2 regions of the Streptomyces sp. NPDC059582 genome follow, and region 1 is predicted to be linked to the other one. Evidence: predicted binding sites of a transcription regulator. Region 1 holds the regulator's gene; the other holds the start of a gene.
The links. The regulator HspR, encoded in region 1, represses chaperone genes until heat shock. The targets are predictions, from matches to a motif close to TTGAGNNNNNNNNNCTCAA.
Positions count from the first base shown of each region.

Region 2: the regulator HspR is predicted to act here: its motif matches at 2,547-2,565, upstream of lon (endopeptidase La).

Region 1 covers NZ_JBHWCC010000067.1:557-5,266, forward strand. Annotated here, with positions in the region: gene grpE (nucleotide exchange factor GrpE) at 1-133, shown strand, start outside; gene dnaJ (molecular chaperone DnaJ) at 170-1,354, shown strand; gene ACFV0T_RS36980 (heat shock protein transcriptional repressor HspR) at 1,360-1,809, shown strand; gene ACFV0T_RS36985 (fibronectin type III domain-containing protein) at 1,904-3,571, opposite strand; gene ACFV0T_RS36990 (fibronectin type III domain-containing protein) at 3,592-4,710, opposite strand, start outside.
Region 2 covers NZ_JBHWCC010000007.1:176,775-181,484, forward strand. Annotated here, with positions in the region: gene lon (endopeptidase La) at 110-2,524, opposite strand; gene ACFV0T_RS09455 (GNAT family N-acetyltransferase) at 2,714-3,436, shown strand; gene ACFV0T_RS09460 (hypothetical protein) at 3,405-3,632, opposite strand; gene ACFV0T_RS09465 (GNAT family N-acetyltransferase) at 3,660-4,442, shown strand; gene ACFV0T_RS09470 (rhomboid-like protein) at 4,459-4,710, opposite strand, start outside.

The DNA.
Region 1 (4,710 bases):
GATCGGCGAGCGGACCATCCGCCCCGCGCGGGTGGCGGTGGCCGAACCCCAGCCGGGGGCACAGGCGGTCAAGGCCGAGGACTCGGCCGAGACGGCCGACGACAAGGAGAGCGGTGGCCCGGACGAGGGCTGACGCCGGCACCGGGACGAGGGAGGAGGGACGTCGAGGATGAGCACCAAGGACTTCATCGAGAAGGACTACTACAAGGTTCTCGGCGTCCCCAAGGACGCCACCGAGGCCGAGATCAAGAAGGCGTACCGCAAGCTCGCCCGCGAGTTCCACCCGGACGCCAACAAGGGCAACACCAAGGCGGAGGAGCGCTTCAAGGAGATCTCCGAGGCGAACGACATCCTCGGTGACCCCAAGAAGCGCAAGGAGTACGACGAGGCCCGCGCGCTCTTCGGCAACGGCGGCTTCCGCCCGGGGCCGGGCGCGGGCGGCGGCAACTTCAACTTCGACCTGGGCGACCTCTTCGGAGGTGGCGCCCAGGGAGGCGGCGGCGGGGCCGGCGGCTTCGGCGGCGGCATCGGTGACGTGTTCGGAGGCCTGTTCAACCGGGGTGGCGCGGGCACCGGCACGCGCACCCAGCCCCGGCGCGGCCAGGACATCGACACCGAGGTCACGCTGAGCTTCACGGAGGCGATCGAGGGCGCGACGGTCCCGTTGCGGATGACCTCGCAGCAGCCGTGCAAGGCCTGCTCCGGCACCGGCGACAAGAACGGCACCCCGCGGGTGTGCCCGACCTGCGTCGGCACCGGCCAGGTGGCGCGGGGTTCCGGCGGCGGGTTCTCGCTGACGGACCCCTGCCCGGACTGCAAGGGCCGCGGTCTGATCGCCGAGCACCCCTGCCTGGAGTGCAAGGGCAGCGGCCGCGCCAAGTCCTCGCGCACCATGCAGGTCCGTATCCCGGCGGGCGTCACCGACGGGCAGCGGATCCGGCTGCGCGGCAAGGGCGCGCCCGGCGAGCGGGGCGGCCCCGCGGGCGACCTGTACGTCGTGGTGCACGTCGACTCCCACCCGGTGTTCGGCCGCAAGGACGACAACCTCACCGTCACCGTCCCGGTCACGTTCACGGAGGCGACGCTCGGCGGCGAGGTCCGGGTCCCGACCCTCGGCGGCCCGCCGGTGACGCTGAAGCTGCCGCCGGGCACCCCGAACGGCCGCACGATGCGCGCCCGCGGCAAGGGCGCGGTCCGCAAGGACGGCACCCGCGGCGACCTGTTGGTCACCGTCGAGGTGAGTGTTCCGAAGGACCTGTCGGGGAAGGCTCGTGACGCACTGGAGGCGTATCGCGAGGCGACCGCGGGTGAGGACCCGCGGGCGGAGCTGTTCGAGGCCGCGAAGGGAGCTTGAGAGTGATGGACGGCCGCCGGCGTAACCCGTACGAACTGACCGAGGAGACCCCGGTCTACGTCATCTCGGTGGCGGCCCAGCTCTCCGGCCTGCATCCGCAGACGCTGCGCCAGTACGACCGCCTGGGCCTGGTCTCCCCGGACCGCACCGCGGGCCGGGGCCGGCGCTACTCGGCCCGTGACATCGAACTGCTGCGCACCGTACAGCAGTTGTCGCAGACCGAGGGCATCAACCTGGCCGGCATCAAGCGCATCATCGAACTGGAGAACCAGGTCGCCGCGCTCCAGTCCCGGGTCGCGGAGATGGAAGCGGCTCTGGACGGCGCGGCGGCCGCGATGCGGCAGCGTGAGGCCGCGGTGCACGCCTCCTACCGACGGGACCTGGTCCCGTACCAGGAGGTCCAGCAGACGAGTGCGTTGGTGGTGTGGCGGCCGAAGCGGCAGCAGTCCGACTGACCGGCCGCCCCGGCCGGCGCCCCGCCGATCCAGGAGAGGCCCGGAGGTTCAGCCGAATCTCCGGGCCTCTCCCGTGTGCTGTGGCCCGCGCGGGTCAGCGACCGACGAAGAAGTCGACGGTCGCGCTCTGCTCGCTCTGGCGCCCGTAGACGTCCACGGCGTGGACGGTGGCCGTGCACGGACCGTTGTAGGGCGAGGTCCAGCTGATGGCACCGGTGGTGGACAGCGAGGTGCCGCTCGACCCGCAGGCGCCGCTGATCTCCCAGGAGTAGCCCCGCAGCACCCGGTCCTTGTCACCCGTGCCGGGCGCGGCCGTGACCTGGACGGGCGAGCGGCGGGGAGCGCCCGAGGAGACCAGCGTCAGCAGCGGAGCGGCGGGTCCGGTCGCGGTGGCCGGGGAGAGCCGGTCGACGGCCGCCTGCGCCGAGGGGACCGACTCCGCGCCGGTGCCGTCGACGGTGGTGACGAGGTAGTACGCCGTGCCGCGCGGCGCGGACGTGTCCTCGTAGGAGGACGCCGTGGCGTCGGGGGCGCCGATCAGGGACCAGCCGCCGGTGGCGGACGTGCGGCGGTAGACGCGGAAGCCGGAGACGTCCTGCGCGCCGGGGTCCGAGCTCCAGACGACGGACGTCGACGCGTCGGACGGCGTGCCCTGGACCCCGCTCGGGGCGGGCAGGGCCGAAGCGGCGGGGAGGGTGACCGCGACCGGCAGGGAGGCCGGTCCGACGTTCATCGCGGTGTCGACGGCCCGCACGGTGTACCGGTACGCCGTGCCCGGCTCCGCCAGGACATCCGTGTAGGACGTCCCGAACACCGTCTCCGGGCCGTCCGGGTCCTGTTGGCCCTCCGGCGCCCCCCACACCTCGTAGTGGTGGACGTCCTTCGCCGAAGACGCCTGCCAGAAGAGGGAGTTGCCCGCCGTGGTGCCGAGCGCCGTCAGGCCGGTGACCTGCGTCGGCGCGGTCCGGTCCACGGTGACGACGGTCCGGTCCACCGAACCGGCCGACTCGTTGCCCACCTTGTCGTAAGCCCGGACCTGGTACATGTACGTCTCGCCGGTCGGCGGCAGAGCCGCGTCGGTGTACGAGGTGGCCGTGGTGGACGCCAGCCGGGTCCAGGCGGTGGCCGCACCGGACGCCGGACGCCGGTAGACCCGGTACCCCGCGAGGTCCATCTCCTGGTTCTTCGCCCAGGTGAGCCGGGCCGCGCCGGTCGCCTGGGTGTACGTCAGGGCGGGGGCCGTCGGGGCGAGCGGCTTCACCTTGTCGACGCCCGCGGAGGCGCGGGGCGTGTACGCGAACTTGACGTTGGCGTTGCCGGTCCAGTTCACGTAGTCGACGCGGACGGTGTGGCGGCCCTTGGGCAGGGTGAGGTTGACGGCCTTGGACGTCGTCGTCGAGCCGTTCTTCCAGAGGTCGACCTTGCGGGAGCTGTCGACGTAGACGCGGATGCCGTCCTGGGCGGCGACCGAGAGGGTGAAGGGGCCGCCGGAGCCGAAGTCGCGGGTGACGCTCCAGCGGACCGCGAAGTTGTTCGTCGGCAGGCCGGAGGCGGGGGCCTTGGCGCCCCACTTCTCGTCGATCGCGCTGTCACAGTCGGTCTTCTTCGCCGTGCCCGAGAAGGTGGTGTTCGCGAAGAACTGCCGTTTGTACACCGGTGAGGTGCAGCTGACGGCCGCCGACGCGGGGGCGGCGACGGCCGTGAACAGGCCCGCGGTGGTGGCGAGGACGACCGTGGTGGCCGTGAGGGTGCTGGTTCTCATGCTCGTTCTCTTGCTCGTTCTCATGCGTGGTGCGGGAGGGACGCGGCCCAGTCGACGTTCGAGAAGGCTTCCGTGCCGTCCGCCGCGACGACCGAGATCACGTAGTGGTTGGTCGTGCCGGTCGGCGCGTCCAGGTCCAGGTAACGGGTGGTGGTGGGGGCCAGGGGCACGTCGGTCAGACGGGCCCACCGACCGGCCGCGCGGTCCCAGCGGTAGACGTGGACGCCGAGGGAATCGGCCGCGTCGCAGTCGATCGACAGGATGCCGGCGCCCGTGGAGGTGGCGTCGCTGTAGAGCCAGCAGGGCGCGGTCTCGGCCGGGATCTCCGAGGGCGTGAGGTCGAGCTGGGTGACGTCGGTCCCGGCGATGGTGGGGCTCCACTCGCCGCCGATCTCGTCCTGGTACGTCAGGGAGTTGCCGTAGCGGTCGACGGCGACGACGAAGTAGGTCCGGCTGTCGCCGTGCGCCCGGTAGGGGCCGTCGAGGTACTCGCTGGTGCCGGCGTCGACCCGGTCCACGAACTCGTGGGTGTTCGAGTACGGGCTGAGCCGGTAGACCCAGTACTCGTCCAGGTCGGCCACCGTGGCGTCGTCCCAGTCGAGCTTGACGCCGTACTCGAGGGGTTCGGCGCGCAGGCCCGTGACGGGCGGCGGCGGGACCTCGTCGCCCGACGTGGTGATGGTGACCTCGGCGGAACCGGTGGACCACAGGCCCGCGGTGTTCTGGCGGTGCAGCTTGTAGTGGTACGTCTCGCCGTGCCGTACGTCGTTGTCGTGGCAGCTGCGGATCGTGTTGCCGTCCGCGTCGGTGCTGGTCCGGGGCGTGTTGCAGCGGGCGAGCGTCCACTGGCGGGAGCCGTCCGCGGAGGCCGCCGAACGGTAGACCCGGTAGTCGGCCGTGTCGCCGCCCGCGGGCTCCTTCCAGGTGACCTCCACACCCCAGTCGGGAGAGGAGAGGGTCACGCCGGAGGGCACGGTGATGGTCGGCGTCGCGTGCGCGATCGCGGAGTCGGCGGTGTTCCCGGCCGTGTCGACCGCGCTGACCTTGTACTCGTACTCCTTGCCGTACTGCACCGGGCTGTGCCGGTAACTGGTGGCGGTGGTCTCGGTGAGCAGGGTGTAGCGGGCCGCCGAGGCCAA
Region 2 (4,710 bases), on a different contig from region 1:
CCACGCACCGCGACGCCCGCACGCCCGCATGCCCGCATGCCCGCACGGCACGACGAAGGCCCGGGCCTCCCTCACGAGGGTCCGGGCCTTCCTCATCCGATGGCGTCCGTCACGCCGCCACCGGAACCTCCGGCGCCGCGCTGTTCGTGGCCGGCGTCAGCGCCAGTTCCAGGACCTGGCGGACATCGGTGACGGCGTGGACGTCGAGCTTGTCCAGCACCTCCGCCGGGACGTCGTCCAGGTCGGGCTCGTTGCGCTTGGGGATGATCACGGTGGTGACCCCCGCCCGGTGCGCGGCGAGCAGCTTCTGCTTCACCCCGCCGATCGGCAGCACCCGTCCGGTCAGCGAGACCTCCCCGGTCATCGCCACGTCCGTACGGACCAGCCGGCCCGACAGCAGTGACGCGAGAGCCGTCGTCATCGTGATGCCGGCGCTCGGGCCGTCCTTGGGGACCGCGCCCGCCGGGAAGTGGATGTGCACACCCCGGTCCTTCAGATCGGCGACCGGCAGTTCGATCTCGGCGCCGTGCGAGCGCAGGAAGCTCAGCGCGATCTGCGCCGACTCCTTCATCACGTCGCCCAGCTGACCGGTGAGGGTGAGGCCCGCCGCGCCCGTCTCCGGGTCGGCGAGGGACGCCTCGACGAACAGGACGTCGCCGCCCGCGCCGGTGACCGCGAGCCCGGTGGCGACACCGGGGACGGCCGTACGCCGTTCGGCCGGGTCCTGGGCGGACTCGGGCACGTGGTGCGGCCGGCCGATCAGCGCGCGCAGGTCACCGTCCGTGATCGTGAACGGCAGCTCCCGCTCGCCCAGTTCGTGCTGGGCCGCGACCTTGCGCAGCAGCCGAGCGATGGACCGCTCCAGGGTGCGGACACCCGCCTCGCGCGTGTACTCGCCGGCGAGCTTGCGCAGCGCGCTCTCGTCCAGGACCACCTCGTCCTCGCCGAGCCCCGCCCGCTCCAGCTGGCGCGGAAGCAGGTGGTCACGGGCGATGACGACCTTCTCGTCCTCGGTGTAACCGTCCAGGCGGACCAGCTCCATACGGTCGAGCAGGGCCTCCGGGATCGCTTCGAGCACGTTGGCGGTGGCGAGGAACACCACGTCGGACAGGTCGAGCTCGACCTCCAGGTAGTGGTCGCGGAAGGTGTGGTTCTGCGCCGGGTCGAGGACTTCGAGCAGCGCCGCTGCCGGGTCGCCGCGGAAGTCGGAGCCCACCTTGTCGATCTCGTCGAGCAGGACCACCGGGTTCATGGACCCGGCCTCCTTGATCGCGCGGACCACCCGGCCGGGCAGCGCGCCGACGTACGTACGCCGGTGGCCGCGGATCTCGGCCTCGTCGCGGACGCCGCCGAGGGCGACCCGCACGAACTTGCGTCCCATCGCGTGCGCGACGGACTCGCCGAGCGAGGTCTTGCCGACGCCGGGCGGCCCGACGAGCGCGAGCACGGCCCCGCCGCGCCGCCCGCCGATGACACCCAGCCCCCGGTCGGTACGGCGCTTGCGCACCGCCAGGTACTCGGTGATCCGCTCCTTCACGTCCTCCAGACCGGCGTGCTCGGCGTCCAGGATCGCCTTCGCCCCCTGGATGTCGTAGACGTCCTCGGTCCGCTCGTGCCACGGCAGTTCCAGGACGGTGTCGAGCCAGGTGCGGATCCACGACCCCTCGGGCGACTGGTCGCTGGACCGCTCCAGCTTGTCGACCTCCTTGAGGGCGGCCTCGCGGACCTTCTCGGGGAGGTCGGCGGCCTCGACACGGGTGCGGTAGTCGTCGGACTCCTCGCCGTCCTTCTCGCCGTTCAGCTCGCGCAGCTCCTTGCGCACGGCCTCCATCTGGCGCCGGAGCAGGAACTCCCGCTGCTGCTTGTCGACGCCCTCCTGGACGTCCTTCGCGATCGTCTCGGCCACATCCTGTTCGGCGAGGTGGTCTCGCAGTTGCTGGGTGGCGAGCTTCAGGCGGGCCACCGGGTCGGTGGTCTCCAGCAGCTCCACCTTCTGTTCGGTGGTCAGGAACGGCGAGTAGCCGGAGTTGTCGGCGAGCGCGGAGACGTCGTCGATGGCCTGCACACGGTCCACCACCTGCCAGGCGCCGCGCTTGCGCAGCCAGGCGGTGGCGAGGGCCTTGTACTCCTTGACCAGTTCGGTGACGTGACCGGGCAGCGGCTCGGGCACGCTCTCGTCGATCCGGGTCCCCTCGACCCACAGGGCGGCGCCCGGTCCGGTCGTGCCGGCGCCGATGCGCACCCGTCCCCGGCCGCGGATCAGCGCACCCGGGTCGCCGTCGGCCAGCCGGCCGACCTGCTCGACCGTGCCGAGCACGCCTGTGCCCGGGTAGGCACCGTCGATCCGCGGCACCAGCAGCACCCTGGGCTTTCCGGGCTCGGTCCGCGAGGCGGCCTGGGCGGCCTCCACCGCGGCCCGTACGTCGGCGTCGTTCAGATCCAGTGGTACCACCATTCCGGGCAGCACGACCTCGTCGTCGAGCGGCAGCACAGGCAGAGTGAGCGGTGTGGACGTCGAAGCCATGATCTCCCCTTCGGCAGTCAAGTTGAGCTATGCCGACTCAATGCACGGGGGTCTTCGAATGTTCCCCGCCCCCTGTTCGCTCTGAGCGATCACGACTGTCGAGATGGGTGATGCCCGGCATATCGTCACCACGGTAATACCTCTTAATCGCTGATGACTGTTACATGACGACCGTTACAGGGGGATGTCGTGGAAGGAATCGTCCGGAGCTGGGTCGACGGGTGGGTCGTCTCGCGCGGGGCGGCCTCGCCGGTGATCGAGCCCTGGGGCTGCACGATCGACGTGGGTCTGGAACGCCATGTCACGCGGCACGTCTTCGGCGCGGTCGGGGACGAGGTCGACGAGGCGGCGGTACGCAAGGTGGCCGAGGCGGTGACCGGGGACGGGGTGTGGCTCAAGGTCTTCCAGCACCCGTCCGTGATCGCGGGCCTGCTGGGCGAGGGGTGGTGGGTGAACCCCGAGCCCGGCTACCTGATGACGGTCCCGCTGACGGTTCCGCCCCCGGGCTCCCCGGCGGCTTCGGCCTCCGGGGCGGGCGGGGCGGCCTCGGGGGTGCGCCGGGAGACGGACCTCCCCGACGGCTACCGGCTGCGCGTCTGGTCGCGCGGCGGCGTGATCCGCGCGATGGTCACGGCTCCCGACGGCTCCCTGGCCGCACGCGGCCAGACCGCCCCGGTCGGCCGGACCGCCGTCGCCGACCAGATCGAGACCTCGCCCGCGCACCGGCGCCTGGGGCTCGGCGGCACGGTGATGCGGACGCTCCAGCGGGCGGCGGCCGAGCAGGGTGCGGAGACCGGCGTACTGGCCGGCACTCCGGCGGGGCGGGCGCTGTACGAGACGCTGGGCTGGCGGGTGGTGGCGCCGCTGACCAGCGCGAGGTTCACGCCTCCCGCGCCGCCCGCCTCCGGGTGAACGGCGTCGGCGTCGGCGTCGGCGTCGGCGTCAGATGGACACCGAGATCGGCATCGGCGGCAACGTCGGCGTGGGCGCAGGCATGGGCGAAGGCATGGGCGAAGGCATGGGCGCGGGCATAGGCGTCGGCGTCGGCGTCAGCGTCGAGACAGGCGGCGACATCGAACGCGCGGCCGGAAAAGTGCGTTGCGCTCACCTCGGTCCCGGCTCGAGCCTTCTCCCCATGATGAATACACAGATCTTGCTCGACGCCTACGACGCCCAGATGCGCTGCACCCCGCCCCCTGGAGTCGCACACGAGTTCGATGGTCCGCTGCTCCGCCTCGACCTCGGCTTCCGCGGCTTCGTCAGCGGGCCGCGCGACCTGGGCGGCCTGCAAGGCCCGGAGGTCGACGAGCTGATCGTCCGGCAGCGGGACTTCTTCGCGGCGCGCGGGCAGGCCGTGGAGTGGAAGGTCCGTGGGCACGACACCCCGGTCGACCTCACGGACCGGCTGCGCGCGGCGGGCTTCGTGCCCGAGGCGCAGGAGACCGTGCTCGTCGCTCCCGTGGCGGAACTGGCGATGGGGACGCCCGCACTGCCCGACGGAGTCACGCTGCGGCGGGTCACCGCCGACGCCGACCTGCACCGGGTGGCCGCCCTGGAGACGGCCATCTGGGAGACGGATCTGAGCGCGATCGCCGACGACCTCATCGGCCGCGTCTCGCGCACGCCGGACGAGATCGCGGTCCTGGTCGCCGAGGCGGGCGGCGAGGTGGTCTCCGCGGCCTGGCTGTCCTTCCGCCCCGGCATCGAGTTCGGCGCGCTGACCGGCGGCTCCACCCTCGCCGAGTGGCGCGGCAAGGGCATCTACCGCGCCCTGGTGGCCGCCCGCGCCGAGCTCGCCGCCGCCCGCGGTGTCCGTTACCTGCACGTGGACGCCTCCGACGACAGCGCACCCGTCCTGCGGCGGCTGGGCTTCCGCGCGGTGACCACGACGACTCCGTACGTGTGGTCCCCGGCCTAGGACGACCTGGCCACGCTCAGGCCGGTTCGAGGGCGGCGGTGCGGCTTCGCTGCCACCGCCGTAGCGCCGGCCACGTGGCTACGCCGATCGCCAGCGACATCGCATGCCCCCAGTTCGTCACGGGGTCGGAGAGCTCGACGAGGTCCTGCGCCAGCACCCCGCCGAACACCGCGAGCAACGGCCCGCGCAGCCACGGGGTGAGCAGGCCCGCCAGGGCGCCGACGCTGGTGGCGACGCCGAAGCTGATGCCGTAGTCGGAGCGGTGGAG